DNA from 3 places in the Bradyrhizobium sp. RDI18 genome. Region 1 is predicted to be linked to each of the others. Evidence: predicted binding sites of a transcription regulator. Region 1 holds the regulator's gene; each other region holds the start of a gene.
What was found. Region 1 encodes LexA, which represses DNA repair genes until DNA is damaged. Its sites were predicted from a motif close to TGTTCNNNNTGTGTTCNG; they were not measured.

Region 1 (6,683 bases):
CGCTAGTTCGGCACCGCCCGCTTCGCCGCCGTCGCCGCGTTCGCATTCACCGTGCCGCCGCGCAGCAGGTTGAACGCGGCGTTGAGCGCCTTGTCGTCCTTTTCGTTCGGCGGGACGTAGGCTTGCGAGCCGGTCTGCTCGGCGCCCTCGGCGGCGAGGTGGCCGCGCATCGAGGCTTCGCCCTTCAGTTCGGCGCGGCCCTTGAGTTCGTCCGGCACATCCTGCAGCACCTCGACGTCAGGCGCGATGCCCTGGGCCTGGATCGAGCGGCCCGAGGGCGTGAAGTAGCGCGCAGTGGTCAGCGCCAGCGCGCCGTTGCCCTGCCCAAGCGGGATGATGGTCTGCACCGAGCCCTTGCCGAAGGTGCGCGTGCCGATCAGCGTGGCGCGCTTGTGGTCGCGCAGCGCGCCGGCCACGATCTCGGACGCCGAAGCCGAGCCGCCGTTGATCAGCACGACCAGCGGCTTGCCCTTGGTGATGTCGCCGCCACGCGCGGTGAAGCGCTGGGTTTCCTCCGAAGTGCGGCCGCGCGTCGAGACCACCTCGCCCCGGTTCATGAAGGTGCTCGACACCGACACCGCCTGGTCGAGCAACCCGCCGGGATTGTTGCGGAGGTCGACGACATAGCCCGCGAGTTTTTCCGGCGGAATTTCCTTCGAGATGCTGGCGATCGCTTTCTTCAAGCCGTCGGTGGTCTGCTCGTTGAAACGGGTGATCCTGATGTAACCGATGTCGCCGGGTCGGTCTTGAAGCGGACCGGCCGCACCCGGATAATCTCGCGCACGATGGCGACGTCGATCGGCGCGGCGGCCCCTTGCGCACGACCTTGAGGCGGATCTTGCTGTTGGCGGGACCCTTCATCCGGCCTACCGCTTGTTCGAGGGTCATGCCCTGGATCACCTCGTCGTCGATCTGGGTGATCACGTCGCCCGACAGCATGCCGGCCTTGGCCGCGGGCGTATCGTCGATCGGCGTGACCACTTTGACGAGGCCTTCTTCCATCGTCACCTCGATGCCGAGCCCGCCGAACTCGCCATGGGTGGTCTCCTGCATGTCGCTCCAGCCCTTCTCATTCATGTATCTTGAATGAGGATCGAGCGCCGAGATCATGCCGTTGATGGCGCCTTCCATCAGCTTGGAATCGTCGGGCTTCTCGACGTAGCTGGTCTTGATCCGCTCGAACACGTTGCCGAACAGATTGAGCTGGGTGTAGGTGTCGGAACGGGCCGCAGCCTTTGCCGCCGCCACCAGATGCGCGCCTTGAGGTCCGATCACGAGGGCGGTCAGACAGGCACCCGTCACCGTGCCGAGAAGAAAGGCAAAATTCCTTCGCATCGTGGAGCGTCCCTCTATCTCTACGGACGCCCCTCATCCCCGTGAATCGGCGCCCCTGTCCCGGCCCCGCCAACTCACAATGGCTTTTTGGTCGGATCAAGGCACGCCGACCCGGAGCAATACGGTCGCTTTCAGAGTGTGAATGAAATCATCACGTTAGACAGGGAGTCGTCATGCCCGGGCTTGCCGGCATCTTTCTACTTTGCCGCGCCTTCGGCGGATTTGGCCTTTGACTTCGCTGCCGGCGCCTTGGCCGCCGCTTTCGGCGGTGCGCTGTCGCCGCGCATCGTCCCCCAAGGATCGAACTCTTCTGCTCGGGGATGTTGCCGAGCGATCTCCGGTAGGCCCGCTCGGCTTCCTTTTCCGCCGCTTTTTCCGAGGGTGTCTTGTCCTTGTCGGTCTCGCCATATGCGGGAGGACGGGCTTGTTGGCCCCAGGCGGGGCCGGCCAACAATGCGATCACGGCGACGGCGCCCAGGATTCTGCCAACGGTTTGCATGCGACTACTCCCTGAAATTGGCCCCAAGAAACTGGCCCGAAGCCTTAGCACAGCCTGCGTACGGGCTTAAGCGCGGATTGGGATGCGACGCAAATCGCCGTGGCCGTTGCCGAGGCCGGTCCGGTTTTGTAAACGACTGCCATGAATTCGCCGCCAGCGCTCCATTCCGTCGATGCCTTGCTGTTCGACCTCGGCCGTGTCGTGCTCGACATCAGTTTCGATCAGGTAATGACGTGCTGGGCAGGGCATGCCGGCTGCGCGCCTGCCGACCTCGCCGGACGCTTTGTGGTGGACGACAGTTTCAAGCACCACGAGACCGGCCGGATCGACGATGCGGCGTTCTTTGCGAGCCTGCGCCAGTCGCTCGGCATCGGCATCACCGACGCGCAGTTCCTGGAAGGCTGGAACGCGATCTTCACCGGCGAGATGCCCGGAATTTCGCCGCTGCTGGCGCGTGCAGCAAAACGCTTGCCGCTCTATGCTTTTTCCAACACCAATCCGGCCCATGTCACGCATTTTTCGCAGGCCTATGCGGATGTGCTCGGCCATTTCCGCCAGATATTCCTGTCCTCCAGCATCGGTTTGCGCAAACCCGACGCCGAAGCCTATGATCATGTGGTAAGAGCGATCGGCGTGCCGGCGTCGCGGATCCTGTTCTTCGACGACTCGGCTGCCAATATCGAAGGTGCCCGGGCGCGCGGCCTTTCTGCCATCCACGTGACATCGACGGATGACGTGGCGAGGGCACTGACCGCACTTGGAATTTAAGCACTTGGAATTTGAGGGAGGTCTGCCCGTGGCGTTGATGCCGGTTGCCGATGCATTGTCTGCCATCCTTGCGGGCGCCGATCCCCTGCCCGAAGAATTGGTGGCGCTCGATGACGCGCATCACCGCATTCTCGCACGCGACGTCGCAGCAAAGCGGACGCAGCCGCCGCAGGCGATGTCGGCGATGGACGGCTATGCGGTGCGCGCGGCTGACGCCGCCGATGTCAGCGCACGGCTGAAGGTGATCGGCGAGGTCGCCGCCGGCCGCCCGTTCGAGCGGAAGGTCGGCAAAGGCGAAGCGGTGCGGATCTTTACCGGCGGCGTGATCCCCGATGGCGCCGACGCTGTCATCATCCAGGAAGACACTGGCGTCGACGGCGATCATATCACCATCACGGAAGCAGCCGTTCCGGGGCGGCATATCCGCGCCGCGGGCGTTGATTTCCGCGAAGGCGACGTCCTCCTCAAACGCGGGCGCCGCCTCACCGACCGCGACCTCTCGCTCGCCGCCGGCATGAACTACCCGGAGCTTGCGGTGCACCGCCGCCCGAAGGTTGCGATGCTGGCGACCGGTGACGAACTGGTGATGCCGGGTGCAACCCCCAGCCCCGGCCAGATCGTCTATTCCAACGGCTACAGCTTGCGGGCGCTGGCGCGGGCCGAGGGGGCAGAAATCATCGACCTCGGGATCGCCGCCGACACCGTTGCCGCGACCACGGAAGGCATCCGCCGTGCCCGCAAGGCCGACGCGGACATCCTGATCACCCTGGGCGGCGCTTCGGTCGGCGACCACGACCTCGTCAAGCGGTCGCTGGAGGCCGAGGGCGTCGCCATGGCGTTCTGGCGGATCGCGATGCGGCCGGGCAAGCCGATGATGCATGGCAGGCTGGAGGCGATGCGGGTGATCGGCTTGCCCGGCAATCCCGTCTCCTCCTATGTCTGCGGCTTCCTGTTTCTGGTGCCGCTGATTCGCGCTCTATCGGGCCGCGATACCATCCATCACCCGCGCGAAAACGCCCTGCTCGGCCGCGATCTCGCCGCCAACGACCAGCGCGAAGACTATCTTCGCGCCAGCCTCGAAGCGCGCGACGACGGCACGCTGGTTGCCGTGCCGGTGAACCATCAGGACTCGTCGCTATCAGGAATCTCGCTGCGGCACGTGCACTTGTGATACGTCCGCCGTTCGCGCCGGCTGCCGCAAAGGGATCGCGTTGCGAGCTGCTCCGGCTGCCGGAATGACGCCGGAACGGCGCTCCAACAGCGCCTTGGTGCCGGAACCGCAATGCGTTCACCTGAAATTAAGTGGTTGCGGAACACATATCGAACATATAGTGTCCGTTCATGATTTGTTTCGACTGCTAGTGTCCTTGATTGAGAGTTTGGGGACTCCACGATCTGGGCTCTGAAGATTCGGAACGAGACGAAGCCAACCGGGGGATTGCTCGCGATGCTTACGCGCAAACAGTATGAACTTCTGCGTTTCATCAATGAACGGCTGAAAGAGGCCGGCGTGCCGCCCTCCTTCGACGAGATGAAGGACGCGCTCGATCTGCGCTCCAAATCTGGAATCCACCGCCTCATCACCGCACTGGAGGAGCGGGGCTTCATCCGCCGCCTGCCCAACCGCGCCCGCGCCATCGAAGTCATCAAGCTGCCCGAGCTCGCAGCCGCCGCCAACAGCCGCCGCGGCTTCACGCCGAGCGTCATCGAGGGTACGCTCGGCAAACGCACGGTGAGCGCGCCGGCCGCCGAGGACGACGGCAATCGGCCGGTCGCCGTGCCTGTCATGGGCCGGATCGCCGCCGGTACGCCGATCGAGGCGCTGCAGACCCGCAGCCACACCATCAGCGTACCGCCTGATATGCTCGGCTCCGGCGAACATTACGCGCTCGAAGTGCGCGGCGATTCCATGGTGGACGCCGGCATTCTCGACGGTGACATGGCGCTGATCCAACGCAACGAGACCGCCGACACCGGCGATATCGTCGTGGCGCTGATCGACGAGGAGGAAGCGACGCTAAAGCGCTTCCGCCGCCGCGGCGCCTCGATCGCGCTCGAGCCCGCCAACACTGCCTATGAAGTCCGCATCCTGCCACCGAACCGGGTCCGGATTCAGGGCAAGCTGATCGGGCTCTACCGCAAATACTGACCCGTTATGCCGTCCGGGCCGTGACGGAAAAGAGCCCCGGCCCGCGGCCGGGGTTTTTTGTTGTGCGTTTGGAACCAACGAGCGTTAGCGCGTTTGTGAATGTGGCGCATTGCGCCAGTCGCAGAATTGCCCAGAAACGAGAGAAGGCTCTGCGCCATGTCCACTCTGATAGAGGCCTGTGCCTCTTCTAGACACAGGTCAGCTATCTCAAACGAGGGAGCCATCCGATGTGTGACTATAGCCTGCATGCTGTGGCTACGCGGCCTGCCGTGGTCGGCGAAACGCTGATCACCACGACGTTCCGCGGTACATCGACCCGCGGCTTTGCGTCGGAACGCGAGCCTGCAGTGGCGGTCTGCATGCTTCCCGGCACCGAACTGGCGTTCGCTGAGGACGTCAAATACGACAACCGGTGGATCTGGACTCGAACCACCGACTGGCGGGTCGGCAAGTTCAATCAAATCGACCCCCATATTTCCGACCGTCACCATGACGCGATCGAATTTCCCGACGGAAGCCATGTGCTGGTGACGCAGCTTTGCGAAGGCCAGCGCGCGACCGTGCTGCAATTGCCGGTGGTCCAGACCGGCGGCGAACGCGCCCCGAAGGTAACGGAAGCGCCTCCGGCCGAATCGATCGTGACCGGATAAACGCCCACGCTCATATGATCCGCCGGTCCAGGCCGGCGGATCATGGGGGTACATTTTTCAGAACGCGGCACCGCAGGGGGCAGTCGGTGGTCAACAAGGTAACGTGGCAAAAGGCCGGGCGCGTCACTGAGCCCGGGCGGTACATGTTCAGGTACGGCTGGCTCACCATCACGGCCGAAGATCTCGCAATCTGGCAGCAATTCCCCGACGCGTCGTTCACGCTGGTCGCTCTGCCGTCGGCGCCCGACGCGCCCGAGGAATTCCATCTCGGCGCGTTCGAAATTCCAGCCAAACCCACGGTCGACGAGCACTGACGCCCGTCTACTCCTCCGCCTGAAGGTCTGCCTCAGCCGGCGTGGCATCGACGCTGCGCGGTGGCACGACGCGCGGCGCAAGCACGGTGGTGTCGGCCGCGCTCTCGTCAGCCGTAGCCGGCGACCATGGGCGGTCGATCCCCTCGGCTTGACTGCCTCGACGACAAATCCCTCGCGGCTACGCCGCAGCGCCATGGCACCCTGGCGCCGCAACCGTTCGGAATCGATAATCGAAGCCGCGCATGATGCGGGCGCCTGCCGCAGCGTCACAATGATTGCCGCGCGCTCGCAATCGTCCGAAAATGCCTCGGGCCTGAGCGCCTGCGCGACCAGGCCGCCGCCGACGGATTGCACCACGCAGCCAAGATCGTCGCATGAGACGCCTGACGTGAGCGAGGCGTCAGCCGCGGTTCGCGCGTCCGCATCCGCCGCCAGCCACTCCTTCAGGAGGAAGACGTCGCGAGACCCCTTGGCCGCGTGCATCAAATGCAGCCGGCCATCCTGGCCGCGCACCCCGACATTGCGTCCGTCGGCGGAAATCAGGATATCGGGCTGCGGCACCCTCGCCGCCCACAGCGCCGCTGACAGTACCAGCGCCGCACCCGACCACCGCAGCGGCGTGCGCAACAGGCCGAGCAGGACAATGCCGAGGCTCGCCGCAATCAGCGGGCCGATGCCGAACGCCGGCACCCGGCCGACCGCGCCGGGTAACGCCGCGACCCATTGCGTCACCGCAATCATCCAGTCGATACCTACGCCCATGATCGCCCAGAACAGCCGATCGAAGCCGAACGGCATCGCGGCGAGGCCGAGCAAACCCGCCGGCATCACCAGCGCGGAGACCACCGGCATCGCCGCGAGGTTGGCCAGCACGCCGTAAGGCGTGACCCGGTGAAAGTGAAAGGCGGCGTAAGGCATGGTCGCAAGCCCCGCTACCAGTGAGGCCAGCAACAGCATGGTGACTTCGC
Region 2 (6,683 bases), 810 kb from region 1:
AACCACTAAGGCCCATTTCATCGCCGTTCCTCCTCCGGGGTTCGGACAATGTAACTACGCGGGGGATAGATTGGTTCGAAGACAAAGGAGACCACCCCAAATTAAAGGGGCCACGAACCTGGCACTCGCGGTGCTGGCCGAAATAGGCCACTCGCCAATTCAAATCAGGCCCCCGAAAACCGACAATGTCGGAAGCTTGACAGACGGCACCGGAGTTGGGGTTTAATGCATGGCCAGGCGGCCAGGATGCCGCCCGTCCATAAAAAGGACGACCCCAGCCAATTGCTGCTCAGGGGGACGGCTGCATGGCGGACCAATCCCATGAGGTCCCGCAGGACCTTCGTATTCTCGTCCGTATTGTCTCGGCTTGCACACTAGGCCTGTGGGCATTTGCAGCAGGTTTGCTGATCGGGGTCTTTCTGTTTTCGTGATCAAGGGGGCCGGCGAAAGGGGGGCGGCGGTACTGGCCGAAACAGGCCACCCTCCGTTTCAAAGTGAGCCACTGTGAAAACGACAACGCCACCGAGCTGAATATTGCTCAGTGGCGGTGTTGCAAGGCTGGACATTGCAATCCCCCAGCAAGGGTATGTCTGCACACGTCGTGCCAAGGTTCAAAGGCCACTCGCAGAGTCCTTAGATTGGAACAAAAGCAGAGTGCGTCCCTTGAGTAGTCGGGTGCGTTCCGCCGACTGAGCGCTCCGACCTAGAACGGCCTCAGACGTCCCCGAGCTGGGGCCGTTTCTTTGGGCCACTCGGTGACGCCGGTCAGGCGCGCGACAGTCCGGATGCCGACGCGCTCGCAAAGGGTGGCAATGACTTCAATCTGCTTCGCGGGATAGGTGAAGATCATGGCCGGAGAGCGAGAACTTACGACCGGGCTGCTAGCTAAAGATGCCAGTTTTCGGCTGATCGTCACCGGCAACATCGGCGTGAAGGAGGTCGAGCGCCTGATTAAGAAGCTGGAACTCGATAAGGAAATCCTCGCCGATCAAGAAGATGAAAAGCCGAGATGCATGGAATGAAAGAGGCCGCCAACTGAGGCGGCCTTACTCAGGCGGTCGCAGTTCGCTCTTGATCAAATCCTGAATGTCTAACAACTGCATCGGATCAACGTGGTCGCATTTGACACATTGAAACTTGCCGATGCCGTCTTCTGCGACCAGCGAGTGCATAGGTTGGCCGCACTTCGGACAATCGGGACGCGAGAGGCTTTGGGTCATGACGCTCACCTTAAAGTCAGGCGGGAGCGCAACACTCTCAGTCACCGGTAGATGCCGGACGGGGCGGTGATAATGGAACTACATTCCCTTTGCGTTCGGGAGTCGAGAGAAATTGAGTTCCGCTATGTGGCATCTTCGAATTAGGCCACTGCCGGCCAAACTAGGCCACTGCGGATGGAAACAGGCCAGTACCCATCTTTCGAAAAGAACATATTGCGAACATAGAACAAAGGTGGTACATGGATTCCTACCGAAATCGAATCCAAAAAGCTGCTCACCGCCGTTTGTCCCGCTCGCGAATCCCCGCCATAAGGAGCACGTATTATGTCCGCCACTGCCCTGCGTATCGTTGAAGGATCCTCCATGGATAAGACCAAGGCCCTGTCTGCCGCGCTCTCCCAGATCGAGCGCCAGTTCGGCAAGGGCTCGGTGATGAAGCTGGGCAAGAACGACCGTTCGATGGATGTCGAGACGGTTTCCTCGGGCTCGCTCGGGCTCGACATTGCGCTCGGTGTCGGCGGGCTGCCGAAGGGGCGGGTGGTCGAAATCTACGGGCCGGAATCCTCCGGCAAGACCACGCTGGCGTTGCACACGGTGGCGGAAGGACAGAAGAAGGGCGGCATCTGCGCTTTCATCGACGCCGAACACGCGCTCGATCCGGTCTATGCCCGCAAGCTCGGCGTCAACATCGACGAGCTCCTGATCTCGCAGCCCGATACCGGCGAGCAGGCGCTGGAAATCTGCGACACGCTGGTGCGCTCCGGCGCGATCGACGTGCTGGTGGTCGATCTGGTGGCGGCCCTGGTGCCGAAGGCCGAACTCGAGGGCGAGATGGGCGATGCGCTGCCGGGGTTGCAGGCGCGGCTGATGAGCCAGGCGCTGCGCAAGCTCACCGCCTCGATCAACAAGTCCAACACCATGGTGATCTTCATCAACCAGATCCGCATGAAGATCGGCGTGATGTACGGCTCGCCTGAAACCACCACCGGCGGCAACGCGCTGAAATTTTACGCCTCCGTCCGCCTCGACATCCGGCGCATCGGCGCGATCAAGGAGCGCGACGAAGTGGTCGGCAACACCACCCGCGTCAAGGTGGTGAAGAACAAGCTGGCGCCGCCCTTCAAGCAGGTTGAATTCGACATCATGTATGGCGAGGGCGTCTCCAAGATGGGCGAGATCCTCGACCTTGGCGTCAAGGCCGGCATCGTCGAAAAGTCCGGCGCCTGGTTCTCCTATGACAGCCAGCGTCTCGGCCAGGGACGCGAGAACGCAAAAGCCTTCCTCAAGGCCAATCCCGACATGGTCGCCAAGATCGAGACAGCGATCCGCCAGAACTCCGGCCTGATCGCCGAGCAGATCTTGGCCGGTCCCGCCGAGCGCGACGCCGACGGCGAGGAGCCGGCAGACGACGAATAAGTTTTGAGAAACGCTTCAGGGGTTAAGGCCTGAAACGTGACGACGGGTGCTGCGGACGTTGAGTTGCCGACGTCCTCAGTGCCCGTTTTGTTTTATGATAGGAAGGCAGAGGTGACCAATTTGATGCTGCCGAGACTGAGTCTGTTGTGAGTTGGGATCAATCCGAGGTTGTTGCTGAGCGCCGAATTGTCATTGAGACGGCGAAGGGCGTGCTGTCTGGGAGCGTTTCCCCCGTGGAAGGGGCCAGGATCATTGCGAGGCGTCGCTTCAAGGCACGACTCGAGGACGATCCTGATATTTTGCCGTTTGTCGGAATCGATTCTGAAACCGAAGCTCTGCCGCTTGGCGGTGAACGAGCGCACTGGCAGGCACAGGCGCTCACCGACTTGCAAGACCTGATCGACGAATCCCAAGCTTGGGCGCGCACAGTCGGAGCCGCCCATTGTCAGAACCTTATGGCGCGATCTGCAAGCCTGCTGCGTTGGCCCGACTAACTCCGGCAGCAGGATGGGCATCGCTGCAGCGAAACCCATTGCGTCTATCACCGCAGGGCGGCGCGATGATGGTATCGCTTCGCTCCACTTGTCCTACGAAGCTACTCCGCGGCTTGCGCGTAATCCTCAACCGGCGGGCATGAGCACACCAGATTGCGGTCGCCGTAGACGTTGTCGACGCGACCGACCGGGCTCCAGTATTTGTCGGTGCGCGAGATGCCATCGGGGAAACAACCGGTGGCGCGGCTGTAGGGGCGGTTCCATGCATCATCGACAATGTCGTGCACGGTGTGCGGGGCGTGGCGCAAGGGCGAGGCTTCGACCTTCCAGCGGCCGATCTCGATCTCCGTGATCTCGCTTCGGATCGCAATCATCGCGTCGCAGAACCGATCCAGTTCCGCCTTCGATTCCGATTCGGTCGGCTCGATCATCAGCGTGCCCGGCACCGGGAAACTCATGGTCGGCGCGTGGAAGCCGTAGTCGATCAGGCGCTTTGCGATGTCATCGACGGTGACGCCGCTCGTCGTCTTCAGCGGCCGCGGATCGACGATGCATTCATGCGCGACGCGTCCCTTGGCGTTCTTGTAGAGCACCGGGAAATGCGGATCGAGCCGGCTGGCGATGTAGTTGGCGTTGAGGATCGCCATTTCAGTGGCGCGCGTCAGGCCTTCGCCACCCATCATCAGGATGTAGATGTAGGAAATCGTCAGGATCGACGCCGAGCCGAACGGCGCCGCCGACACGGGGCCGATGGGATGCGGCACCGCGCCGTCGGTTGCGGGATGGCAATTTGAAGGATGACTTGGCAAATAGGGCGCAAGATGAGCCTTGACGCCGATCGGGCCCATGCCCGGGCCGCCACCGCCATGCGGAATGCAGAAGGTCTTGTGCAGATTGAGATGCGAGACGTCGGCGCCGTAATCGCCGGGGCGGGAGAGGCCGACCTGCGCGTTCATGTTGGCGCCGTCGAGATAGACCTGGCCGCCATGGCTATGCACGATGTCGCAGATATCCGTGATGTGCTCCTCGAACACGCCATGCGTCGAGGGATAGGTGATCATCACGGCGGCAAGATTCTTCGAATGCTTCTCCGCCTTGGCGCGGAGATCGTCGACATCGACATCGCCCCGCGCGTCGCAGGCGGTCACCACCACTTCCATGCCGGCCATGTGGGCAGACGCCGGATTGGTGCCGTGCGCGGAGGAGGGGATCAGGCAAACCTTGCGGTGCGGCTCGCCGCGCGCGGCATGATAGGCGCGGATCGCGAGCAGTCCGGCATATTCGCCCTGCGCGCCGGAATTCGGCTGCAGCGAGATCGCGTCATAGCCGGTGATGTCGCACAGCCATTTTTCCAGCCGCGCGAACAGCGCGTGATAGCCGGCCGCCTGCTCGCGTGGCGCGAACGGATGGAGCGAGCCGAATTCGGGCCAGGTCAGCGGGATCATTTCCGTGGTCGCGTTCAGCTTCATGGTGCAGGAGCCGAGCGGGATCATGGCGCGGTCGAGCGCGAGGTCGCGATCTGAGAGCTTGCGCATGTAGCGCAGCAGCTCGGTTTCGGAGCGGTGCGTGTGGAACACGGGATGGACGAGGAAGGCGCTGTCGCGCTTCAGTTCGGCGGGCAGCGCTTCGCGCGCGCCCAGCTCGACATCCACATAGGACAGCTCGCTGCCGAAGGCGCGCCACACCGCTTCCACAGTCGCAGGCGTGGTCGTTTCGTCCACGGCGATGCCGAGCGTGCCGTCACCGATGCGCAGATTGATCTTCTCGGCGAGCGCGCGGGCTACGATTTCACTCTGCTTCGCGCCCGCGGCGACGGTGATCGTATCGAAGAACGCCGGCGCCGTCGGTGCATGGCCGAGTTTTGTCAGCCCCGCCGCCAGCACCGCCGCGCGGCGGTGCACGGTGCGCGCGATATGCGTCAGCCCTTCGGGACCGTGATAGACCGCGTACATCGAGGCGATCACCGCCAGCAGCACCTGCGCGGTACAGATGTTGGAGGTCGCCTTTTCGCGGCGGATGTGCTGCTCGCGGGTCTGCAGCGCCAGTCGATAGGCGGGCTGCCCCCGCGAATCCACCGACAGCCCGACGATGCGGCCGGGCAGCGAACGCTTTAGCGCATCGCGCACCGCCATGTAGGCCGCGTGCGGACCGCCATAACCCATCGGCACGCCGAACCGCTGCGCCGAGCCGATGGCGATGTCAGCGCCAAGCTCGCCGGGGGAGGCGATCAGCGTCAGCGCCAGGAGATCGGCCGCGACGACGGCGAGTGCGCCCTTCGCACGCAACGCCGAGATCGCCGGCCGGAGGTCGCGCACCGCGCCGGTCGTTCCCGGATATTGCAGCAGGCCACCGAACACATCGGCGCCTTCGAGATCGGCGAGGGGATCGCCGACGATCAGATTCCAGCCCAGCGGCTCGGCACGGGTGCGCAGCACCGCAAGCGTCTGCGGATGCACTTCCGCATCGACGAAGAACGATTTTGTCTTCACCTGCGAGGTGCGCTCGGCCAGCGCCATCGCCTCCGCCGCGGCGGTACCTTCATCGAGCAGCGAGGCGTTGGCCACATCCAGCCCGGTGAGGTCGCAGACCATGGTCTGGAAGTTGAACAGCGCTTCCAACCGCCCCTGGCTGATTTCCGGCTGATACGGCGTATAGGCCGTGTACCAGGCCGGGTTCTCCAAAACATTGCGCTGGATCACCGTGGGCAAAATGGTGCCGGAATAGCCTTGGCCGATCAGCGAGGTGAACACCTGGTTTTGCGCGGCGAGCTCGCGCATATGTGAAAGCGCCTCGGTTTCGCTCAACGCGGGGCCGAGATCGAGCGGTTTCTCCTGCCGGATAGAGGAGGGCAGCGTCTGGCCCATCAGCTCGGCGAGGCTGTTCGCGCCGACGCTCTCCAGCATCGCACTGATGTCGCGGGGCGAGGGGCCGATATGGCGGCGCACGAAATCGGTGGCGGCTGCGGCGGTGGTTTTCAACGGCGCGTTCATGGGTGCCTCGCTGGAATTTGCAAATTCGGTGTCATCGTCCGCCTTGTGCGCAATTGCGCACTGGGGCGGACGATCCAGTACGCCGGGAAGTCAGCGATAGGGCCGAAAGGCCGCTGCGTACCGGGTCGCCCGGTCCCAGTGCGCAATTGCGCACAAGGCCGGGCGATGACAGGGAGTGTGTAGTGGCGGAGTGCCTCATCGTTCTCACGCCGTATGTGCCTTGTAGGCGGCCTCATCCATCAGGCCGCCGAGTTCGCTCTTGTCCGCGATCTTCAGCTTGAAGAACCAGGCCTTGCCGCCGGCGTCGGAATTCACCAGCGCGGGTTCGGCGGCGAGCGCCTCGTTGACCTCGATCACTTCGCCCGAGATCGGCGCGTAGACATCGGAAGCGGCTTTCACCGACTCCACGACGGCGGCGGCTTCGGCCTTCTTCAGGGCGCGGCCGACTTTCGGCAATTCGACGAATACGACGTCGCCGAGCTGCGATTGCGCATAATCGGTGACGCCGATGGTGGCGACATCGCCCTCGATGCGGAGCCATTCGTGGTCGGATGTGAACAGCG
Region 3 (6,683 bases), 4.0 Mb from region 1:
GCTGCGCGCAGCGGTTTGACCAGATAGCCGGTGAGGGCGGACGTGGCCGATGGTTGCATTTCGTGCCGCGTTGCCGGCGTAAACATCACGATGCGCTGGGTGGCATGAAGGCGCGCGGCTTCGCCGAGCCGTTCGATTTCGGCAACCCCCAGCGCGTGATCGATCAGGACGGCGTGCCAGGCGCGCTCGGGCAACAGGGCCTCTGCGACGTTGGCGTCGGATACCATGCAGGTCTGCCCGCCCCAGCGCTGCAGCCGTCGCGCGGTCAGCGAGGCCTCGATGCTCGCGGGGGAGACCAGCATGATCGAGTGGCCGGAAAGATCCGGCGCCGCAAAGGAGATTTGTTCGCCGCCCGCGGCGGCAAGGGGGAGCGACACTTCGAATGTCGAACCCGTGCCCGGCGTGCTTTCCAGCGCGATGCGGCCGCCCATGCGCTTGACGATACGGTCGGAGATGCTCAAGCCGAGACCAGTGCCGCCGTAGCTGCGGGCGATCTTGTTGTCGGCCTGCTCGAACTCGCGAAAGATCCGCTCGCGTGCGTCGGGGGCGATGCCGATGCCGGTATCGCGCACCAGGAAACTGATTTCATTGGGCCAGATGCCGGGCTCCACGATCAGCGCGACCCCGCCGGCGGAGGTGAATTTTATCGCATTGCCGGCGAGATTGAGCAGCACCTGCCTCAAGCGAGCTGCGTCGCCGATCACGTGCGTCGGCAGCCGCTCGTCGACATAGGCGGCCACCTCGATCTTCTTGGCCTCCGCGCGCGGCGCGAGCAATTCGGTGATGTCCTCGATCAGGCCCGACAAGGCGAACGGACGATGTTCGAGGTCGATCTTGCCGGCCTCGATCTTCGAATAATCCAGCAGTTCCTCGATCAGCGAGAGCAGCGCGTCGCCGGAGGTCTTCACCGCCTTGACATAGGTCGCCTGTTCCGGCGTCAGCGGCGTATCCATCAACAGGCCGCTCATGCCGATGATGCCGTTGAGCGGCGTGCGGATCTCGTGGCTCGCCATCGCAAGGAAGCGCGACTTGGCGCGGCTTGCCGCGTCCGCCTGGTCGCGGGCCTCGGTCAGCGCGCGTTCGCTCTCGGTGCGATCGGTAACGTCGCGGCCGACGCTTTGCATCTCCGCTCGCTCTCCGGCGTCGTTGCGGACGAACCCTTCGCGCCATGCGATCCAGCGCGGGCCGAGCGGTCCCTTGATCCGCTGGTCGTGAACGCGGGTGCCGCTCGGTTCGAGCGCGGTGTCGCCCTGCTCGAGAACGGTAAGCGCGAAGCGGCTGCCGATCAGTGCGTCGCGCGGCATTTGCGCCAGCTCGCAATAGGCGTCGTTGGCGTAGGTGATGCGGCCCTCGCCGTCGCGCAGAACGATCAGATCGCCCTGCGATTCGAACAGCCGGCGGGTACGCTGCTCGGCCTCCTGCAATTCCCAGTTCCGGTCGGCCAACGCTTCATTATGCAGCGCGACCTTGCGCATCTTCTTGCGCAGCAAGCGAAGCCGAACGCTGAAGGTGGCGAGCGCGACGCAGGCTATGGCGAACAGGAAGGCGGCGCCGATCGCAAAAGAGTGCGGATCATAGCCGGAGTTTTCCGTCTTGGCTCCGGTGATGAAGCCAAAGGCTCCGCCGAACACGACCGAGAAGATCATGAAGGAGCGCAGCGCGAAGGTAAGCCAGGGATGACGGCGGCCGAAGCGGCGAAAGCGAAGTTTGATCCGGAAAGTCCGTCCCATCGCCAATTACCCTGAGCTTGCTGCTTGAATTGAACCGGCCTGCTTCGCCGCCTCTCGCGGAAAGACGATGCGTCGCCGATGTTGCAAAGTGCTTGAGGCTCCCAGCGCGTAGCCACCGCGATGAGAACAGGGTGAATGAAGTGTTAAAGCGCGGCCGCCTGGACCCGATGGTGCTCGCCGCGGGCGCCGACGATCAGGGCGGCGGCATCGAGCATCGAAAAGCTCTTCGAGGACGCGAAGATGCGGTGGTCGGCCGGTCCATCCCTGGAAAGATAGATCACGGGATCGGAGCCTGAGGGATTGCGGGAGATCGCGACCAGAAGCGGTGGCGTGTTGCTCGCGCAGGCGCCGGCTTCGGCCGTATCGATATCGTCGATCACGGTGAAGTCGGCAGCTTCCGCGTTGTCGGTAATCTGGACCCGCACCGTCGCGCGGCCAGGATCGCTGGTGAAGCTGACGTGCCGGTGCGCCTGCCAGGAGAGGGCGGCGATCTGGACGGAGGTGCCTGATATTTCGATGCACGGCCGCGGACCGGCCAAAAATTCGTCGCGCGCGAACAGGGCGATAATTGCCAGCGGAATCACCGAGGCCAGAATCTTCAAACGCAACATGACACGCTACTCGCTCACCATAAGTCCGCGACATGGGACTTATGGTTGGCAGAGCGTAAAGGAAACTAGTTACCGCAGTGTTGACGCGGGTTGTCCTTTCTGGCGGCAGCATCCGTGAGGCGAGGGGATTTCGTACGCCAGCGATGACGATGTGCGCCGCACACACCACTGTCGTTCCCCGCCACCGGGTCTCGCCTTCGGCGAGCCCGATGACAGGCTCCAGCGGGGGATCCAGTACGCCGCGGCTTCTCGGTTCAATCACTGCTGCCTCTGGAATACTGGGCGGATTCAACCGGTCAAGCCGGGCGGTGACAATTGAGTGTGGGTCGGCGATCTCGCGACGCATTGCGCCCGAGGTTTGCTATTCACTTCCGCCCTCTCCAAATAGAGGGCGCAGGGAAGACCGGGTGCGCGCCGCACCCGCGGTCTCGTGTGCTGCTTGCGCATAAAGAAAATGCACACGAGCATACAGGTACAGCGGGAGCATCCCGGCCTTCCCTGCGCAATGGCTTTACGGCTTACTTCGTGCTCTTCCCGGAGAACGGCTTTATTGCCTCCGTCGCCGGCGGGACACTTCCCGCCAACTTAACGCCAGCACCGCGGCGCCCGAACCACACGACTTCGCCGTACGCTTCCGGCGCGTACGTCTCGCGCGCCATCAGCGTCCATCGCATCTCACCGCACGTTCGTGACGATCGCGAGCGCCCCTCCATCGGGTGAGACGGGCGGAGTTATGCATCTGATTTGCGTGACAAGTTAAGCGAAATATTTTTGATTGCCGGGCTTGACACGATTTCGGAAAATCAGAAGTGATTTGCCCGTCGTGCCGATGGGTCGCAGCCGCGCATTGAACTTTTGCCTGCGCGCGCGGCAAATCAGTCGACCGGCGCCAACTTAGCGATGTCGAGATTATCACGTCGGCTGTGCCCGGCCGCACGTTATTGTTCGGCTACGGTGACGGCGAGGTACCGTGCAAGTTCGTCCCGCGGATTGCCCGAAACCTCTGACGGTCCCTCAACTCCGGCGGTGCTCTCCAGCTCGGCTTGATGCCGGTCATGTCGGGCAATTCGTGCGCGATGCCTTTATGGCAATCGATACAGGTCTTCTCGCCGGTGACGGGAAATTTGCCGTGGATGTCCGCAGCCCGCCGCGTCTGCTTGGTGAAATCCATCGCGACGGCGAAATGGCAGTTGCGACATTCCAGGGAATCACTCGCCTTCAGTCTCGCCCATTCGTGCTTGGCGGGCTCGAGCCGGTGATCCAAAAACTTCTGCCTGGTGTCGATAGTGCCGAAGATCTTGCCCCAGACCTCCTTCGAGGCCTGCATCTTGCGCGCGATCTTGTCGGTCCAGTCGTGCGGGACGTGGCAGTCGGGACAACTGGCCCGAGAAATGCGGGGCGATGCACTACGCCGCCCTTCGCAAATCCTCCGCCAGCGCACGATAGGACAGTGCTTCGGCCAGATGCAGCCGGCCGATCTTTTCCGCACGATCGAGGTCGGCGAGCGTGCGCGCGACGCGCAGTACGCGGTGGTAGCCGCGCGCAGTCAGCTTCATGGTTTCGGCGGCGTCGCGTAAAAGTTTTTGGCCTTGTGCATCCGGCTGCGCGATCGTTTCCAGCAGCGAAGCCGGCGCTTCGGCATTGGTGCGGATATGCGGCATGCCGGCCGCTGCATAGCGCGCGAGCTGGATGTCGCGCGCCGCGGCGACGCGGGCTGCGACTTCGGCTGCGCCTTCGGAAGGCGGCGGCAGGATCAGGTCGGCGGCGGTGACCGCCGGCACCTCGATCCGCAGGTCGATGCGATCCATCAGCGGGCCGGAGATGCGCATCTGGTAATCCGCGGTGCAGCGGTCGACCGGTGCGCGCCTGCAGGAATAGCCGGGATCATAGGCCTGGCCACAACGGCAGGGATTCATCGCCGCAACCAGCATGAAGCGCGCGGGGTAGGTGACGCGGTGGTTGGCGCGGGACACCGAGACCTCGCCGTTCTCCAGCGGCTGGCGCAGCGAGTCGAGCACGCGCGGATCGAACTCGGGCAGTTCGTCGAGGAACAGCACGCCCTGATGCGCCAGCGAAATCTCGCCAGGTTTTGCGCGCAGGCCGCCGCCGGTCAGCGCAGCCATGCTGGCGGAATGATGCGGTGCGCGGAACGGCCGCCGCGCCGTCAGTGCGCCGTCGCGGATTTCGCCGGCGACGGAGGCGATCATCGACACTTCCAAAAGTTCGGATGGCGACAGCGGCGGCAGGATCGAAGGCAGCCGCGCCGCCAGGATCGACTTGCCCGCACCGGGCGAGCCGATCATCAGCAAATGATGTCCGCCGGCCGCCGCGATCTCCAGCGCACGCTTGGCGCTCTCCTGGCCCTTGATATCGCGTAAGTCCAGATGCGTCGCTTCCGGCTCGTGCACTTTCGGCTGCGGCCGCGACAGCACCTGCGTGCCTTTAAAATGATTGGCGATCTGGATCAGCGATTTGGCCGCGATGATCTGGATGTCCGGGCTCGCCCAGGCCGCTTCGGAGCCGCACGCCGCAGGACAGATCAGTCCTTCCTCGCGCGCGTTCGCGCCGATCGCGGCCGGCAGCACGCCTGCAACGGGCGCAATCGAGCCATCGAGCCCGAGTTCGCCGAGCACAGTAAAGCCGTTGAGCGCATCCGGCGGGATCGCGCCGATCGCCGCCATCAGGCCGAGCGCGATCGGCAGATCGTAATGGCTGCCTTCCTTCGGCAGATCGGCCGGCGCGAGATTGACGATGATCCGCCGCGCCGGCAGGGCCAGCCCCGAGGCGATCAGCGCCGAGCGCACCCGCTCGCGCGCCTCCGACACCGCCTTGTCGGGCAACCCCACAATCGCAAACGCCGGCAGCCCAGGCGCGACCTGCACCTGCACGTCGACCGCGCGGGCCTCGATCCCCTCAAAAGCTACAGTAGATACCCGCGCAACCATGCTGCCCCCCGCGACGCAATCGAAGGTAGCGGGGAACCGAAGAGCAAGTCAAGAACATTTGGGGAACATTGTGCGCCTAGGGCCTGTCAGCGCACATCCTGCATCGACATACCGGTGCTCAACCGATTGTCGACGTTTCGACCCGCGCTAGCGCTCCGTTCGCATGTATGGGCTGTGCTCAGAGACAAGCCTCAGCGCCGGATCGTCGGCGAGAACGCGCACCGCCTCTGTCTTTGCAGGGCTCTCATTCTCGGGGTTACCCCGGACGCTCCACGCAGCGAGGCAGACGACGAGCATTCCGGCTCCGATAGCTACCATATCCTTGGTCATTTGCCGGCCTCCAAACTGGCTGCCAAGCGCTGAAGAAGACCAATTTCGGCGAAGCGCGATGGTTCCTAAGGTACGCGGGGGAGCTCAATTCAGCTTCCCGCCGCAATCGCCGCCGCGTGCTGGCTGGGCGACTTTCCGGGGCGGACCCGCCGCCCCGGAGAATGCTTCCCGACTCAGAGCTGCATGTTCATCGGCTCGGGATAATACCTAAAACCATCGCCGTTCCTGGCGACGTGGCCGTAGCCGGGCCAGGCGAAGTGATAGGACATAACCGGGATCTTCTGGGCGGCGAGCATGTCCAGCATCTTCACCCGCGAGGCGGCCGCCTGCTTTGGGTCGCTGTCGTAGGCGAATTCCATCCGTGGCTTCTCCAACAGCAGCACCGCGTGATGCGAGAGGTCGCCGAGGAAGCAGAAGGATTTGCCCTTCGAACTGACCATGAAGATGGTGTGGCCGACGGTGTGGCCGGGCGCTGCGAGCGCGGTGACGCCGGGCAGGAATTCCTGGTTGTCCTTGATGAAGACGATGCGGTCGCGCACCGGGATCAGGTTCTTGCGGGCGTGGATGATAAAATCCTTCAACGGACTGCCGAGCTTGCCTTCATCGGTCCAGAAATCGAAATCGCTCTGGGCGATGTAGACCTGCGCGTTCGGGAATAGCGGCTTGTCGTCGGCGCCGACCAGGCCGCCGATGTGATCGATATGGGCATGCGAGCACACCACGGCGTCGATGTCTCCAGGCTTGATGCCGGCCGCCATCATGTTCTTCTGCTGCTGGCCGGTGGTCGTACCAAACGCTTTTGACGTGCCCATGCCGGTATCGAACAGGATCAACTTGTCGCCGGTGTTCACGATCGGCGAGTTCTGTTCGAGCACGACGTTATCAGGATTGAGGAAGTTGTCGGACAGCATCTTCTTCACTTCCTCCTTCGGCACGCCGGTAAACGTGCCGGAGGGATCGCCGAGCGGCAGCGGGCCGTCCGAGACGACGGTGACTTCGGCGTCGCCGAGCATGAAGCGGTGCCAGTAGGGCGTCTGCGTGCCGAGTTTTGGCGCCTTGGCCAGAGC

Region 2: the regulator LexA is predicted to act here: its motif matches at 1,425-1,442, upstream of recA (recombinase RecA).
Region 3: the regulator LexA is predicted to act here: its motif matches at 5,337-5,354, upstream of ACFXS9_RS34250 (YifB family Mg chelatase-like AAA ATPase).

The regions. Positions count from the first base shown of each region.
Region 1 covers NZ_JBICRN010000008.1:1,198,795-1,205,477, forward strand. The annotation lists partial or broken gene ACFXS9_RS14590 (S41 family peptidase) at 3-1,335, opposite strand; gene ACFXS9_RS14595 (hypothetical protein) at 1,487-1,834, opposite strand; gene ACFXS9_RS14600 (HAD family hydrolase) at 1,976-2,602, shown strand; partial or broken gene glp (gephyrin-like molybdotransferase Glp) at 2,631-3,841, shown strand; gene lexA (transcriptional repressor LexA) at 4,050-4,751, shown strand; gene ACFXS9_RS14615 (hypothetical protein) at 4,979-5,401, shown strand; partial or broken gene ACFXS9_RS14620 (ComEC/Rec2 family competence protein) at 5,723-6,683, opposite strand, start outside.
Region 2 covers NZ_JBICRN010000008.1:2,011,799-2,018,481, reverse strand. The annotation lists gene ACFXS9_RS18855 (hypothetical protein) at 1-21, opposite strand, end outside; gene ACFXS9_RS18850 (hypothetical protein) at 840-1,022, shown strand; gene recA (recombinase RecA) at 1,545-2,636, shown strand; gene ACFXS9_RS18840 (hypothetical protein) at 2,783-3,130, shown strand; gene gcvP (aminomethyl-transferring glycine dehydrogenase) at 3,232-6,120, opposite strand; gene gcvH (glycine cleavage system protein GcvH) at 6,325-6,683, opposite strand, start outside.
Region 3 covers NZ_JBICRN010000008.1:5,205,124-5,211,806, reverse strand. The annotation lists gene ACFXS9_RS34265 (ATP-binding protein) at 1-1,730, opposite strand, end outside; gene ACFXS9_RS34260 (hypothetical protein) at 1,874-2,341, opposite strand; partial or broken gene ACFXS9_RS34255 (NapC/NirT family cytochrome c) at 3,291-3,728, opposite strand; gene ACFXS9_RS34250 (YifB family Mg chelatase-like AAA ATPase) at 3,748-5,286, opposite strand; gene ACFXS9_RS34245 (hypothetical protein) at 5,434-5,616, opposite strand; gene ACFXS9_RS34240 (MBL fold metallo-hydrolase) at 5,790-6,683, opposite strand, start outside.